DNA from 2 places in the Pseudomonas sp. P65(2024) genome. Region 1 is predicted to be linked to the other one. Evidence: predicted binding sites of a transcription regulator. Region 1 holds the regulator's gene; the other holds the start of a gene.
What was found. The regulator sigma-54, encoded in region 1, starts transcription at its own class of promoters, with help from an activator protein. The targets are predictions, from matches to a motif close to ANTGGCATNNANNTTGCTNT.
Positions count from the first base shown of each region.

Region 1 (7,887 bases):
GCGCCGCCTCCGGCGACATCGACGTGGTCACCTCGGTGGGCAACCTGGCCTACTTCGAGCAACAGCAGAGCGCCGCCAAGCCCGACAAGATGAAAGGCTGGGCCGTGACCATCCAGTACCAGGCGCAGAAAGACATGGTGATCCTCACCGATCGCGCCAAGGTCGAGAACGAAGGCAACACCACCGAAGGCGAGAAGATCGTCTACAACACCAAGACCCAGGTGGCTACCGCCGGTCGCGGTGGCAACGTGACTGCACCACGTCAGCGCATCGACATGGTCATTCAACCGAAGAAAAAGGCCGAGTAAATGGCAACCCTCAAAGCCCAGCACCTGGCCAAGAGCTACAAGGGCCGGCAGGTCGTTCGCGACGTCAGCCTGTCCATCGACAGCGGCCAGATCGTCGGCCTGCTAGGCCCCAACGGCGCCGGCAAGACCACCTGTTTCTACATGATCGTCGGCCTGGTCCAGGCCGACCAAGGTCGCGTGCTGATCGACAGCCTCGACGTCAGCCACCAACCCATGCACGGGCGCGCCAAGGCCGGTATCGGCTACCTGCCGCAGGAAGCCTCGATCTTCCGCAAGCTGTCGGTGGCCGACAACATCATGGCCATCCTCGAGACACGCAAGGACCTCGACCGTGACGGTCGGCGCAAGGAGCTGGAAAGCCTGCTGCAGGAGTTCCACATCAGCCATATCCGCGACAACCTCGGCATGAGCCTCTCCGGCGGCGAACGCCGCCGCGTCGAGATCGCCCGTGCCCTGGCCACCGCGCCCAAGTTCATCCTGCTGGACGAACCCTTTGCCGGTGTCGACCCGATCTCTGTCGGCGACATCAAGCAGATCATCCACCACCTCAAGAACAAGGGTATCGGCGTCCTGATCACCGACCACAACGTTCGCGAGACCCTGGACATCTGCGAGACCGCCTACATCGTCAACGATGGCCAGCTGATCGCCGAAGGCGACGCCGAGACCATCCTGGCCAACCAGCTGGTCAAGGAAGTATACCTGGGGCACGAGTTCCGACTCTGACCCTGGCCTGCCCGGAGCACTGGCGCAGGCGCCTGTTCGAGGCTTAAGTTGTTACAGTGCTCTAGGCAAACGCTGCAATTTCAGGCATATAACTTGCTTAAAATCGGCGCCCAGGCGCCCTCCGTGTAGTGGATGGCGCATGCGCGCCGGCAACAAGGTATCAAGCCCCAGCCATGAAACCATCGCTCGTCCTAAAAATGGGCCAGCAACTGACGATGACCCCGCAGTTGCAACAGGCCATCCGTCTGCTTCAGCTCTCCACCCTGGACCTCCAGCAGGAAATCCAGGAAGCGCTGGAGTCCAATCCGATGCTCGAACGTCAGGAAGACGGCGAGGACTTCGACAACAGCGACCCGATGGCGGACAACGCCGAGAACAAGCCGGCCGCCGAAGTCCAGGACAACAGCTTCCAGGAAACCAGTACCAGCAGCACCGCGGAAAACCTCGAAGACGGCGAATGGGCCGAGCGCATTCCCAACGAACTGCCGGTCGACACCGCCTGGGAGGACATCTACCAGACCAGCGCCAGTAGCCTGCCGAGCAATGATGACGACGAGTGGGACTTCACCACCCGCACCTCGGTCGGCGAGAGCCTGCAGAGTCACCTGCTGTGGCAGCTCAACCTGGCGCCGATGTCCGACACCGACCGCCTGATCGCCGTCACCCTGATCGACAGCATCAACGGCCAGGGCTACCTGGAGGACTCCCTCGAGGAAATCTGCGCAGGCTTCGACCCGGAACTCGACATCGAGTTGGACGAGGTCGAGGCGGTGCTGCACCGCATCCAGCAGTTCGAACCCGCCGGCATCGGCGCCCGCTCCCTGGGCGAATGCCTGCTGCTGCAACTGCGCCAACTGCCGGCCTCGACGCCTTGGATGGGTGAGGCCCAGCGCCTGGTCACCGACTTCATCGACCTGCTCGGCAGCCGCGACTACAGCCAGCTGATGCGCCGCATGAAGCTCAAGGAAGACGAGCTGCGCCAGGTCATCGAACTGGTGCAGACCCTCAACCCGCGCCCCGGCTCGCAGATCGAGTCCAGCGAGCCCGAGTACGTCGTGCCCGACGTCATCGTGCGCAAGGACAGCGAGCGCTGGCTGGTCGAGCTCAACCAGGAAGCGGTACCGCGCCTGCGGGTCAACCCGCAGTACGCCGGCTTCGTTCGCCGCGCCGACACCAGCGCCGACAACACCTTCATGCGCAACCAGCTGCAGGAAGCGCGCTGGTTCATCAAGAGCCTGCAGAGCCGCAACGAGACGCTGATGAAGGTGGCGACACAGATCGTCGAGCACCAGCGCGGCTTCCTCGACCATGGCGACGAGGCCATGAAGCCGCTGGTGCTGCACGATATCGCCGAGGCGGTGGGCATGCACGAGTCGACCATTTCCCGGGTGACCACGCAGAAATACATGCACACCCCGCGCGGCATCTACGAACTGAAATACTTTTTCTCCAGCCACGTGAGCACCGCCGAAGGCGGCGAATGCTCGTCCACGGCGATTCGCGCGATCATCAAGAAACTGGTGGCGGCGGAAAATCAGAAAAAGCCATTGAGTGACAGCAAGATCGCTGGTTTACTGGAGGCACAAGGCATCCAGGTAGCCCGTCGCACCGTCGCCAAGTACCGCGAATCGTTGGGCATCGCCCCATCAAGCGAGCGCAAGCGACTGATGTAGCCCCAGGATGTGCCACAGCGTTTCAGTGGCAGGTGCAAGACCTGCCTCTTTATGCACGGGCAACAAAGGAGAAGCTGTATGCAAGTCAACATCAGTGGACAGCATGTAGAAGTCACCCAACCACTGCGCGATTACGTGCTCGAGAAGCTCGCCCGCGTGGAGGGTCATTTCGACAAGATCACCAATGCGACGGTGATCATGAAGGTCGAGAAGCTGCAGCAGAAGGTGGAAGCCACACTCCAGATTCCCGGTGGCGAAGTCGTCGCCAACGCCGAACACCAAGACATGTACGCGGCGATCGACGCCCTGGCCGACAAACTCGATCGCCAACTGAAAAAACACAAGGAAAAACAGCAAAGCCTGCTGCAAGGCGCAGCCGCCCGCTGATCCCCCTCATCCATGATCCGACTTGAAACCATCCTGACCCCCGGCCGTTCACTCGTGAACGTGCCGGGCGGCAGCAAGAAGCGCGCCCTGGAAAAGGTCGCCACCCTGATCGCCGAGCAAGTACCCGAGCTGGAGATGCAAGATGTCTTCGACAAGCTCATCGCTCGGGAAAAACTCGGCTCCACCGGTTTTGGCAATGGCATCGCCATTCCGCACTGCCGGCTTGTGGGTTGCAGCGCGCCAGTAAGCGCCCTGCTGCACCTGGATGCCCCCATTGATTATGACGCCATCGATGGTGCCCCGGTCGACCTGCTGTTCGTCCTGCTGGTCCCGGAAGCTGCCACCGATGCCCACCTTGAACTGCTGCGTCAGATCGCCAGCATGCTAGATCGCAAGGAGGTCCGCGATCGCCTACGTGCCGCCGACAGCAGCGAGACCCTTTACCAGGTCGTCCTGGACGTACAGAACGAGCACTGAACATGCGCCTGATCATCGTCAGCGGCCGCTCCGGCTCCGGTAAGAGTACCGCCCTCGACGTGCTGGAAGACAACGGCTACTACTGCATCGACAACCTGCCCGCCGGGCTGCTGCCGCAGCTGGCGGAAAACGCGCTGCTCAACACCGAGCTGCTGCAACCGAAGGTCGCTGTGTCCATTGATGCGCGCAACCTGCCCAGCCACCTGTCACGCTTCCCCGAACTGCTGACAGATGCACGTTCGCGCCATATCCAGTGCGACGTGCTGTACCTGGACGCCGACGAAGACACCCTGCTCAAGCGCTTCTCGGAAACCCGCCGCCGCCACCCGCTGACCAACGACAGCCGTTCGCTGGCCGAGGCGATCCGCGTGGAAAGCGAGCTGCTCGGCCCGATCGCCGACCTCGCCGACCTGAAGATCGACACCACCAGCCTGAACCTCTATCAACTGCGCGATTCGATCAAGCTGCGCCTGCTCAACCAGCCCGAGCCAGGCACCGCGTTCCTGGTCGAGTCATTCGGTTTCAAGCGTGGCATGCCGGTGGACGCCGACCTGGTGTTCGACGTGCGCTGCCTACCCAATCCGTACTGGAAGCCGGAACTTCGTGAGCATTCCGGCCTCGAACAGCCGGTAATTGATTACCTGGCCGCCCAGCCGGACGTCGAGGAAATGTTCCAGGACATCTCCGGCTACCTGCTCAAGTGGCTGCCGCGCTTCGCCGCCAGCAACCGCGCTTACGTCACCATCGCCATCGGCTGTACCGGCGGCCACCACCGCTCGGTGTACATCACCGAACGGCTTGGCCAACTGCTCCAGCAATCCCTGAAAAACGTCCAGGTCCGCCACCGCGACCTCTAGCCCACAGGATCCGCCCCACGATGCCCGCCCGCGAAATCACCATCATCAACAAGCTGGGCCTGCATGCGCGGGCGGCCGCCAAGTTCGTCGGCGTGGCCGGTCGCTTTCCCTGCCAGGTACGGGTCGGCCGCGCACCGGACAAGCTGGTGGACGGCAAGAGCATCATGGCGGTGATGATGCTCGCCGCCGGCAAGGGCACGCCGGTGCACCTGCACACCGAGGGCGAACAGGACGGTGAGGCCATGGATGCACTGGTCGCGTTGATCGAGAACTTCTTCGACGAAGGCGAGTAAGCGCCGTTAACGACTGCGCACGCTCCTACAGGGAATGTGCCGGGCTCAAGACAGCGCCGTGTCCATCACCATCATCAGGCAGAACCCGGCACACAGCCCCAGGCTCGCCAGGCGGTGATGCCCGTTGCTGCGCGATTCGGGAATGATCTCCTGGGTCACCACCAGCAGCATCGCCCCCGCCGCACAGGCCAAGCCCAGCGGTAGCAACAGTTCGGCGATGTTCACCAGCCAGGCGCAGATCACCGCGGCCAGCGGTTCGACCAACCCGGACGCCGCGCCGATCAGGAACGCCTTGAACCGCGACATGCCGGCCCCGGCCAGCACCAGCGCGATTACCAGACCCTCCGGCACATCCTGAAGCGCGATGCCCATGGCCAGGCTGTCGGCATCGGGCATGCCACCGCCAGCAGACACGCCAATGGCCATGCCTTCGGGGATGTTATGGGCAATGATGGCGATGACGAACAACCAGATTCGCGCCGCGATCACCGGTTGCTGATCGCTGCCGACCAGGGCTTCTGGCGAAGCACCAGAGACCTTGAGGTCGACCAGGAACAGGCACAGCGCGCCGAACAGCAGGCCGCCGCTGATCAGGCCACCGGCGCCCCACGGGCTGAAACCGATGGATTGGGCCGCATCCAGCCCGGGCATGATCAGCGAGAACGCGGTGGCCGCCAGCATCACGCCGGCACCGAAGCCAAGCAAGGTATCGGCCACGGCCACCGGCATGTTGCGGATCACCAGCACCGGTACCGCGCCCAACGCCGTCCCCAGTGCGCACAATGCGCCGCCCTCAAGGGCACGCAACATGCGCGGTTCCAGGTCCAGCCAGGCGATGCCGCGTGCCACCAACAATGCGGTGCCAACCAGCAACAGCATGGTCCCAAGCGCCAGGCGGAACAGGCGCACACTGCTGACAGACATCACCTCGGCACGCATACCGGTCAGGCTCACTTCAGGGCTTCAAGGTAGCGACGTTCCACTTCGGCCCAGTCGACCACGTTGTAGAAAGCGCCAATGTATTCCGGACGACGGTTCTGATACTTCAGGTAGTAGGCGTGCTCCCACACGTCCAGGCCAAGGATCGGCGTGTTGCCGTGCATCAGCGGGCTGTCCTGGTTGCCGCTGCTCTCAACTACCAGCGTGTTCTGCGGGGTCACGCTCAACCAGGCCCAGCCGCTGCCGAAACGGGTCAGCGCGGCCTTGGTGAAGGCCTCCTTGAACGCCTCGAAACCGCCGAGCTGCGCATCGATGGCCTTGGCCACCTGCCCTGCCGGCTGGCCGCCGCCCTTGGGCGACATGACGGTCCAGAACAGGGTGTGGTTGGCATGCCCACCGCCCTGGTTGATCACCGCGCCCTGGAGCTTCTCGGGCAGTTGCCTGACCGCGCCCACCAACTGCTCCACGGGCCACTCGGCCCACTCGGTGCCCTCGATGGCGGCGTTGAGATTGTTGATATAGGTCTGGTGATGCTTGCTGTGGTGAATCTCCATGGTCTGGGTGTCGATGTGCGGCTCCAGCGCATCGTAGGCATAGGGCAACGCAGGCAAGGTATGCGGCATGTCAGTGGATTCCGTAGGCAGGTGTGCGATCAGTGATATCCGTATATACGACCAGCTCGCTGGTCACCGGAGCCTGCCGATTGAGCAGGCGCTCGGTACGCGGGTATTGGCCGTATTCGGCGATGAAGCTCAGCAACTCGGTGTAGGTGCGCCCGCTATGGCGTAACGCGGCGTCGCGCAGGGCCTGGGGCAGGCGCGGGTCCTGACTGGCCTGGAGCAGCCGCTGGTGCGCCGCGCACAGATAGTCGGCGCTTTCCTGCGGCTGGTTCAGGCGCAGGTGCAGGTCGGCCAGGTTGTGATGGGCGATGACCAGTGCGGCCACCGCCTCGTCGACGTCATGCCAGCGCTCGAACAGCACCTGGGCCAGGGCCAGGGCTTGCAGGTAGTGTTCTCGGGCATCGACCAGCTCGCCCTGCTCGAACAGGCGGTTGGCGTCTTGCGTGGTGTGTTTCCAGTGCTGCATGACGTGTCTCCTGGGCGGCCCGGGCTCAGATGCCGCCGGCAGTGAGTTTTTCCGGATCCAGCAGCGCCTCGAGCTGGTCACGCGACAAGTCGGTGTGCTCCAGCGCCACGTCGATGATCGGGCGCCCCTGCTTGTAGGCGGTCTTGGCGATCTCGGCGGCCTTGAGGTAGCCGATGATCGGGTTCAACGCAGTGACCAGGATCGGGTTGCGCGACAGCGCCTCCTTGAGCTTGGTTTCGTTGACCTTGAAGCTGGCGATGGCCTTGTCGGCCAGCAGGCGGCTGACGTTGGCCATCAGCTCGATGCTTTCCAGCAGGTTGCGGGCGATCACCGGCAGCATCACGTTGAGCTCGAAGTTGCCCGACTGCCCGGCCACGGCGATGGTGGCATCGTTGCCGATCACCTGGGCCGCGACCATGGCGGTGGCCTCCGGGATCACCGGGTTGACCTTGCCCGGCATGATCGACGAGCCCGGCTGCAGACCCTGCAACTCGATTTCACCGAGGCCGGCGAGCGGGCCGGAGTTCATCCAGCGCAGGTCGTTGGCGATCTTCATCAGCGCCACGGCGGCGGTCTTGAGCTGGCCGGACAGGGCCACGGCGGTGTCCTGGGAGCCGATCAGGGCGAACAGGTTCTCGCCGGGGGTGAACTTGACCTGGGTCAGGCCACTTAACTGGCGGGCAAAGCCTGCGGCGAACTGCGGGTGGGCGTTGATGCCGGTGCCCACGGCAGTACCGCCCTGAGCCAAGGCCTGCAGGCTCGGCAGGGTGGCTTCGATATGCGCCTGGGCGCCCTTGACCTGCGCGGCCCAGCCTTCGAGCACCTGGCTCATGCGCACCGGCATGGCATCCATCAGGTGGGTGCGGCCGGTCTTCACGTGCTTGTGCACTTCGACCGCCTTGGCCTCGATCACCTGGGTGAGGTGGCGCAGGGCCGGTAACAATTGCTCGTGCAGGGCCAGGGCGGCGCTGACGTGGATGGTGGTGGGGATGATGTCGTTGCTGCTCTGGCCACAGTTGACGTGGTCGTTGGCATTGACCGGCTCGCCCAGCACGCGGCTGGCCAGGGTGGCGATGACCTCGTTGGCGTTCATGTTCGAACTGGTGCCGGAACCGGTCTGGAACACATCCACCGGGAAGTG
Region 1 is NZ_JBLIYX010000016.1:37,304-45,190, forward strand. It holds gene lptA (lipopolysaccharide transport periplasmic protein LptA) at 1-308, shown strand, start outside; gene lptB (LPS export ABC transporter ATP-binding protein) at 309-1,034, shown strand; gene AC25MA_RS19855 (RNA polymerase factor sigma-54) at 1,208-2,707, shown strand; gene hpf (ribosome hibernation-promoting factor, HPF/YfiA family) at 2,786-3,094, shown strand; gene ptsN (PTS IIA-like nitrogen regulatory protein PtsN) at 3,107-3,571, shown strand; gene rapZ (RNase adapter RapZ) at 3,574-4,428, shown strand; gene AC25MA_RS19875 (HPr family phosphocarrier protein) at 4,449-4,721, shown strand; gene AC25MA_RS19880 (ZIP family metal transporter) at 4,767-5,660, opposite strand; gene AC25MA_RS19885 (superoxide dismutase) at 5,672-6,283, opposite strand; gene AC25MA_RS19890 (DUF2753 family protein) at 6,285-6,746, opposite strand; gene AC25MA_RS19895 (class II fumarate hydratase) at 6,772-7,887, opposite strand, start outside.

Region 2 (7,887 bases), on a different contig from region 1:
CTCGAAGCTCGGCACGGCGCTGTCGAGCAAACTTGACTGGCCACGGGCCAGGGCCTGGTCGGCCCACTGGCGCAAGGCCTGTTCCCAGTTGGTCACGGGCGCTGCGTCCTGGGGCAGGTTGAGCAGCTCCGGCGGCAGGTCGCCGACCAGCACTTCGCGGCTGGAGGCCATCACCGTGATCCAACGACAGGTGTTCTCCAGCTGGCGCACGTTGCCCGGCCAGGGCAGGTTGCGGATGAATTCCTCGGTCTCCGGCTTGAGCAGCTTGGGTTCCACCGCCAGCTCCTGGGCGGCGCGACCTAGGAAATGGCGGGCCAGGGCCGGGATGTCCTCGCGCCGGTCCGCCAGGCGCGGTATATGGATGCGGATCACGTTGAGGCGGTGGAACAGGTCTTCACGGAACTTGCCGGCCTGCACCAGCGACTCGAGGTTCTGGTGGGTGGCGGCAATGATGCGCACATCCACCTTTACCGGCACATGGCCGCCGACCCGGTAGAACTCGCCATCGGCCAGCACCCGCAGCAGGCGGGTCTGGGTGTCGGCGGGCATGTCACCGATCTCGTCGAGGAACAGCGTGCCGCCGTCGGCCTGCTCGAAACGCCCACGACGCAGGTTGGCGGCGCCGGTAAAGGCGCCTTTCTCATGGCCGAACAGCTCGGACTCCATCAGGTCCTTGGGGATCGCCGCCATGTTCAGGGCGATGAACGGCGACGCCGCACGCGGGCTGTGACGGTGCAGGGCGTGGGCTACCAGCTCTTTACCTGTGCCGGACTCACCGTTGATCAGCACGGTGATGTTGGAGTGGCTGAGGCGACCGATGGCGCGGAACACCTCCTGCATCGCCGGCGCCTCGCCGATGATCTCGGGCGTGCGGGTCAGTGCCTGGGGCACTTCCAGGGCCTGCTGTTCCTGTGCATGCTGGTTGGCGCGCTTGACCAGTGACACCGCCTCGTCGACATCGAACGGCTTGGGCAGGTATTCGAAGGCGCCGCCTTGGTAAGAGGCCACCGCGCTGTCCAGGTCGGAGTGGGCGGTCATGATGATCACCGGCAGCCCTGGGTGCTGTTCGCGGATCTGGGCGAGCAGGTCAAGGCCGCTGGCGCCGGGCATGCGGATGTCCGAGATGATCACATCCGGTTGCTGGCGGGCCAGGCGGCCCATGACGCCGTCGGCGCTGTCGAAGCTCTGGGTGGTCATGCCTTCCTGCTGCAGGGCCTTTTCCAGGACCCAGCGGATGGAACGATCATCATCGACGATCCAGACGGTTTCACTTCGGCTCATGGGGCGGTGGCTCCTTGTTCCAGGGGCAGGTAGATCGAGAAGGTGGTGTGGCCGGGGTGGCTCTCGCACTCGATCAGGCCCTGGTGCTGGCTGATGATGTTCTGGGTGATGGCCAGGCCCAGCCCGGTACCGTCCGGGCGGCCGCTGACCATGGGATAGAAGAGGGTGTCCTGCAGTTCCGTGGGAATGCCGGGGCCGTTGTCGACGATCTCGATCCGGGCGACCAGGCGGTGGCGCACATGGCCGATGGTGAACTGGCGCACGGCGCGGCTGCGCAAGGTGATGCGGCCCAGGCGCAGCTCGTTCTGCCCGCCGATGGCCTGCATGGCGTTGCGCACGATGTTGAGCACGGCCTGGATCATCTGCTCGCGGTCGATCAGTACGTCCGGCAGGCTAGGGTCGTAGTCGCGCACCAAGGTGATGCAGCCCTGGCTCTCGGCCTCGACCAGGCTGCACACGCGCTCGAGCACTTCGTGGATGTTGGTCATGGCCAGCGACGGCAGCTTGTTCGAGCCAAGCATGCGGTCGACCAGGTTACGCAGGCGGTCGGCTTCCTCGATGATCACGTTGGTGTAGTCGCGCAGGCTTTCTTCCGGCAGTTCACGGGCCAGCAACTGGGCCGCGCCACGGATGCCGCCGAGAGGGTTCTTGATCTCGTGGGCCAGGCCGCGCACCAGCATCTTGGTGGTCTCCTGCTTGCTCAGCTGGGCCTCTTCCTTGGTGATGCGCAACAGGCGATCGCGTGGGTGCACCTCCAGCAACAGCAGGGTCTGGCCCAGGTGCAGGATGGGCGTGACGGCATAGTCGACGGTGATGGTCTGTCCGGTCAGCGAGGTCAGCTGCGCTTCACGCTTGGTGAACGGGTGCGCCTGCTCCACCGCCTGGCGCAACGAATTGAGCGCCTCGGTCGATTCGGTGAACAGCTCGCTAATGAACTGCCCGTGGCTGCGCTGGCCGCTGACGGCCAGAAGCATCTCCGCCGCCGGGTTCATGTACTCCAGGCGCAGTTCAGAATTGAGCAACAGCGTGGCCGTGGTCAGGTTGTCCAGAAGCAGACGGTGCTGTGCATCGCTGATGGTCATAAGGCGTCGTTGACCTCTTTTGGCACAGTGGCGCCCAAGGGCTCAGGCCTGGGGCGCGCACGGAAGAGTGCTGGATGCAGTGAAAATGCAAGAACCAAACCAAGGCTCCGAAAAGAAGCGGAAATTCCGGATAAAGACTCGGAAATGCGCGAATTCGAGCCAGAAAGCCTTGGTTTATCGATTCTTGTGACCCAAATTGGGGTACATGATGGGGCGGCTTGCGCAATCATGCACCAATATGGAGCATAGGGCGGTCAGCGCAATTTGCACAGCTGGGCGCTGGCGCGAACCAGGGCGAGGTGGCGCGTGGTGTCCTGGGCGCGTTGCTGCAGGGCGTCGGCCAAGTGGTTGGCGCAATTGGCCGGCGGGGTCTGGTCAAAGCGGGCGAGGGCGCTCAGCAGCTGTTCCTGCAGCAGATCCAGTTCCGGGCGCACGTCGTTGGCCAGGTCGCGGCGTGGCAGGGCTGGCGCTTGACGGGCGCGATGCCAGGTGTCGAGCAGGTGGTACTGCAGGAGCTTGTTGGCTTCGATCTGGTCGGCAAAAAAGGCCTCGACGCGTGCCGGATCCAGGTGGTGAGCGACGGCGGCCTGCCGCGCACTGGCCAATACCTGCTGCTCGCGGGCGCTGGCCTGCACCGGTTGTTGGTGATCCCACTTGTGCAGGGCGACCGCTTCGGCCAGGTCCAGGCGCCGGTCAATGGTGGCAAGCAGCTGATCCAGGGTTGGCGTGACGCTCGGTGAGGTGGCACAGCCGGATAGGGCGAAGCAGCAGGTCAGGGCGAGGGTGGTGGCACGCATGGCGATCTCCTTGGGAATGAAGCCTCGAGTGTCGCCTTTGGCTGTGTGGCGGCTAATAGGTGTTGTCCGATTATGAGGGTATGAAAAAGAAACGGCCTCCCGAGGGAGGCCGTCCTGATGTCATCGACGCGGGGCGCCGATCATATCAGCAGCTGTAGTACAGCTCGTATTCCAGCGGGTGCACGAAGGTGCGGACCTTGATCTCTTCTTCGCTCTTCAGCTCGATGAAGGCATCGATGAAGTCGTCGGAGAACACGCCGCCCTTGGTCAGGAACGCACGGCCCTTGTCCAGCTCTTCCAGGGCTTCCTTCAGGCTGCCGCACACTTGCGGGATGTCTTTCGCCTCTTCAGGCGGCAGGTCGTACAGGTTCTTGTCGGCGGCATCGCCTGGGTGGATCTTGTTCTGGATGCCGTCCAGGCCTGCCATCAGCAGGGCCGCGAAGGCCAGGTATGGGTTGGCCGACGGGTCCGGGAAGCGTGCTTCGATACGGCGGGCTTTCGGGCTACCGACGTACGGAATACGGATCGAGGCGGAACGGTTGCGAGCCGAGTAGGCCAGCATTACCGGGGCTTCAAAACCTGGGACCAGACGCTTGTAGGAGTTGGTCGAAGGGTTGGTGAAGCCGTTCAGGGCCTTGCCGTGCTTGATGATGCCGCCGATGAAGTACAGGGCGGTATCGGACAGGCCGGCATAGCCTTCGCCGGAGAAGGTGTTCTTGCCGTCTTTCCAGATCGACATGTGCACGTGCATGCCCGAGCCGTTGTCGCCGTACAGAGGCTTGGGCATGAAGGTGGCGGTACGGCCATAAGCGTCGGCAACATTGTGCACGACATACTTCAGGGCCTGCACTTCATCCGCTTTCTTGACCAGGGTGTTGAACTTGACGCCGATCTCGTTCTGGCCGGCGGTCGCCACTTCGTGGTGGTGAACTTCGACGGTCTGGCCCATTTCTTCCAGGGCATTGCACATGGCAGTACGGATTTCGTGGTCGTGGTCGAACGGCGGAACCGGGAAGTAGCCGCCTTTCACGCCCGGACGGTGGCCTTTGTTGCCGCCTTCGACGTCAGCGCCGGTCATCCACGAGCCTTGCTCGGAGAAGATCTTGAACATCGAACCGGAGATGTCCGACTGGAACTTCACTTCGTCGAAGATGAAGAACTCAGGCTCTGGGCCGGCGAACACGGTGTCACCGATGCCGGTGCTCTTCAGGTACTCTTCGGCGCGCTTGGCGATGCCGCGCGGGTCGCGATCGTAGCCCTGCATGCTCGACGGATCGACGATATCGCAGGTGATGATCAGGGTCGGCTCTTCGGTGAATGGGTCCAGCACGGCGGTTTCGTCGACCGGCATCAGGATCATGTCGGAGGCTTCGATGCCTTTCCAGCCAGCGATGGAGGAACCGTCGAACATCTTGCCGACTTCGAAGAAGTCTTCGTCCAGGCCATCGCGCGCCGGCATGGTCACGTGATGCTGAATGCCCTTGGTGTCCGTGAAACGCAGATCAATCCACTTGACGTCATGATCTTTGATGAGTTGAACCGACTTCGACATGTTGTCCTCCGGATGGTCTAGGGCGCAGTTGGCCGCTGCCCTGGAAAAAGGGTGTCGCTGGGCGCGGATAGTCGGCCAAGCGTACCTGCCTCACAAGGGAGCAAATTGCATGCCAGTGCCCAAAAATGGCGAGAGTGGGATGAAAGGGGGCGTTGGCGGGCATTTCTTGGAGGGGTGGAGTGTAGCTTTGCACTCATAAGATGCGTTTTTTGGTGTAACTGCACCATTGTGGTGCTTTTGTGCTGGCGTGGGCCTCATCGCGGGGCAAGCCTGCTCCCACGCAGCAGGCCGACGAGGGGTGGCGCGGCCAACATAAATCGCACCTTCTGTACAAAAGTTGCTCAAACCTTGAGCGATTTCCGCTATAATTCGCGCCCCCTATTTTCGGCAGGCCCTGTGCGCGCTGTTAAACCAATGAAACTTATCGTCAAAGTCTTCCCAGAGATCACCATCAAGAGCCGGCCGGTGCGCAAGCGCTTCATCCGTCAGCTCAGCAAGAATATCCGCAACGTGCTCAAGGATCTCGATCCTGAGCTCGCGGTCGATGGTGTCTGGGACAATCTCGAAGTGGTCACCCGCATCGAGGACGAAAAGATCCAGCGCGAAATGATTGAGCGCCTGCGCTGTACCCCGGGCATCACTCACTTCCTGCAGGTGCAGGAGTACCCACTGGGCGACTTTGACGACATCGTCGAGAAGTGCAAGCAGCACTTCGGTCACCTGCTCGCCGGCAAGTACTTCGCCGTGCGCTGCAAGCGCGGCGGCCACCACGACTTCACCTCGATGGATGTCGACCGCTATGTCGGCAGCCAACTGCGCCAGCAATGCGGCGCTGCCGGCATCGAGCTGAAGAAGCCCGAAGTGCTGGTGCGCATCGAGATCCGCGATCAGCGCCTGTACGTGATCCACAATCAGCACAACGGCATCGGTGGTTATCCGCTGGGCGCCCTGGAGCAGACCCTGGTGCTGATGTCCGGTGGCTTCGACTCCACCGTGGCGGCCTACCAGATGATGCGTCGCGGCCTGATGACGCACTTCTGCTTCTTCAACCTCGGTGGCCGCGCCCACGAACTGGGCGTGATGGAAGTGGCCCACTTCCTGTGGAAGAAGTACGGCAGCAGCCAGCGCGTGCTGTTCATCAGCGTGCCGTTCGAGGAAGTGGTCGGCGAAATCCTCAACAAGGTCGACAACAGCTACATGGGTGTCACGCTAAAGCGCATGATGCTGCGCGCTGCCGCCCGCATGGCCGACCGCCTGCAGATTGATGCCCTGGTCACCGGCGAGGCGATTTCCCAAGTCTCCAGCCAGACGTTGCCGAACCTGTCGATTATCGATTCGGCCACCGACAAGCTGGTGCTGCGCCCGCTGTTGGCCAGCCATAAGCAGGACATCATCGACCAGGCCACCGAAATCGGCACCGCCGACTTCGCCAAGCACATGCCCGAGTACTGTGGCGTGATCTCGGTAAACCCGACCACCCATGCCAAGCGTCACCGCATGGAGCACGAAGAGAAGCAGTTCGAGATGGAAGTACTGGAGCGTGCCCTGGAGCGCGCCAAGTTCATTTCCATCGACCACGTGATCGATGAACTGGGCAAGGACATCGAAGTCGAGGAAGTGGCCGAGGCGCTGCCCGGTCAGATCGTCATCGACATTCGTCACCCTGATGCCCAGGAAGACGAACCCCTGGCGCTGGACGGTATCGAAGTCCAGGCCATGCCGTTCTACGCGATCAACAGCAAGTTCAAGCACCTGGACCCCACGCGCCAGTACCTGCTGTATTGCGACAAGGGTGTGATGAGCCGTCTGCACGCACACCACCTGCTCAGTGAGGGACATGCCAATGTGCGTGTTTATCGTCCGACATAAGACGCCAGGGCTGTATGGCGGCAGCATCCGCCATCGCCCTCCCGACCGCCGGGCCCGCTGAGCCTTAAACAGTACATATTGGCCGCCTACACTGGCGGCAACCGAATCCTCTGATCGAGATACAGTTGTGATCGAAAATCTGCGTAACATCGCCATCATCGCCCACGTTGACCATGGTAAAACCACCCTGGTCGACAAACTCCTGCGCCAGTCCGGCACCCTGGAGCGTAACGAGCTCAACGACGAGCGCGTCATGGACTCCAACGATCAGGAAAAAGAGCGCGGCATTACCATTCTGGCGAAGAACACCGCCATCAACTGGAACGGCTACCACATCAACATCGTCGACACCCCCGGCCACGCCGACTTCGGTGGCGAGGTCGAGCGTGTAATGTCGATGGTCGACTCCGTGCTGCTGCTGGTCGACGCCCAGGACGGCCCGATGCCGCAAACCCGCTTCGTGACCAAGAAGGCCTTCGAAGCCGGTCTGAAGCCGATCGTCGTGATCAACAAGGTCGACCGTCCGGGCGCGCGTCCTGACTGGGTTCTGGACCAGATCTTCGACCTGTTCGACAACCTCGGTGCTACCGACGAGCAGCTGGACTTCAAAGTTGTCTACGCCTCGGCCCTGAACGGCATCGCCGGCCTGGACCACACCGAAATGGGTGAGGACATGACCGCGCTGTACCAGTCGATCGTCGACAACGTACCCGCACCGTCGGTTGACCGTGACGGCCCGTTCCAGATGCAGATCTCCGCACTGGACTACAACAGCTTCCTCGGTGTTATCGGCGTTGGCCGTATCGCCCGTGGTCGCGTCAAGCCGAACACCCCGGTTGTTGCCATCGACACCGAAGGCAAGAAGCGCAACGGTCGTATCCTCAAGCTGATGGGCCACCACGGCCTGCACCGCGTCGACGTCGAAGAAGCCCAGGCTGGCGACATCGTCTGCATCAGCGGTTTCGACGAGCTGTTCATCTCCGACACCCTGTGCGCCCCGGATACCGTCGAGGCGATGAAGCCGCTGACCGTTGACGAGCCAACCGTTTCGATGACCTTCCAGGTCAACGACTCGCCGTTCTGCGGTAAAGAAGGCAAGTTCGTCACCAGCCGTAACATCAAGGACCGCCTGGACAAAGAGCTGCTGTACAACGTTGCCCTGCGCGTTCAGGAAACCGATTCCCCTGACAAGTTCAAGGTATCGGGCCGTGGCGAGCTGCACCTGTCGGTACTGATCGAAACCATGCGCCGTGAAGGCTTCGAGATGGCCGTGGGCCGTCCTGAAGTGATCATCCGCGAAGTCGAC
Region 2 is NZ_JBLIYX010000002.1:332,018-339,904, reverse strand. It holds gene ntrC (nitrogen regulation protein NR(I)) at 1-1,281, opposite strand, end outside; gene glnL (nitrogen regulation protein NR(II)) at 1,278-2,363, opposite strand; gene AC25MA_RS04255 (chorismate mutase) at 2,618-3,160, opposite strand; gene glnA (type I glutamate--ammonia ligase) at 3,306-4,712, opposite strand; gene thiI (tRNA uracil 4-sulfurtransferase ThiI) at 5,127-6,581, shown strand; gene typA (translational GTPase TypA) at 6,709-7,887, shown strand, end outside.
Region 2: the regulator sigma-54 is predicted to act here: its motif matches at 4,810-4,829, upstream of glnA (type I glutamate--ammonia ligase).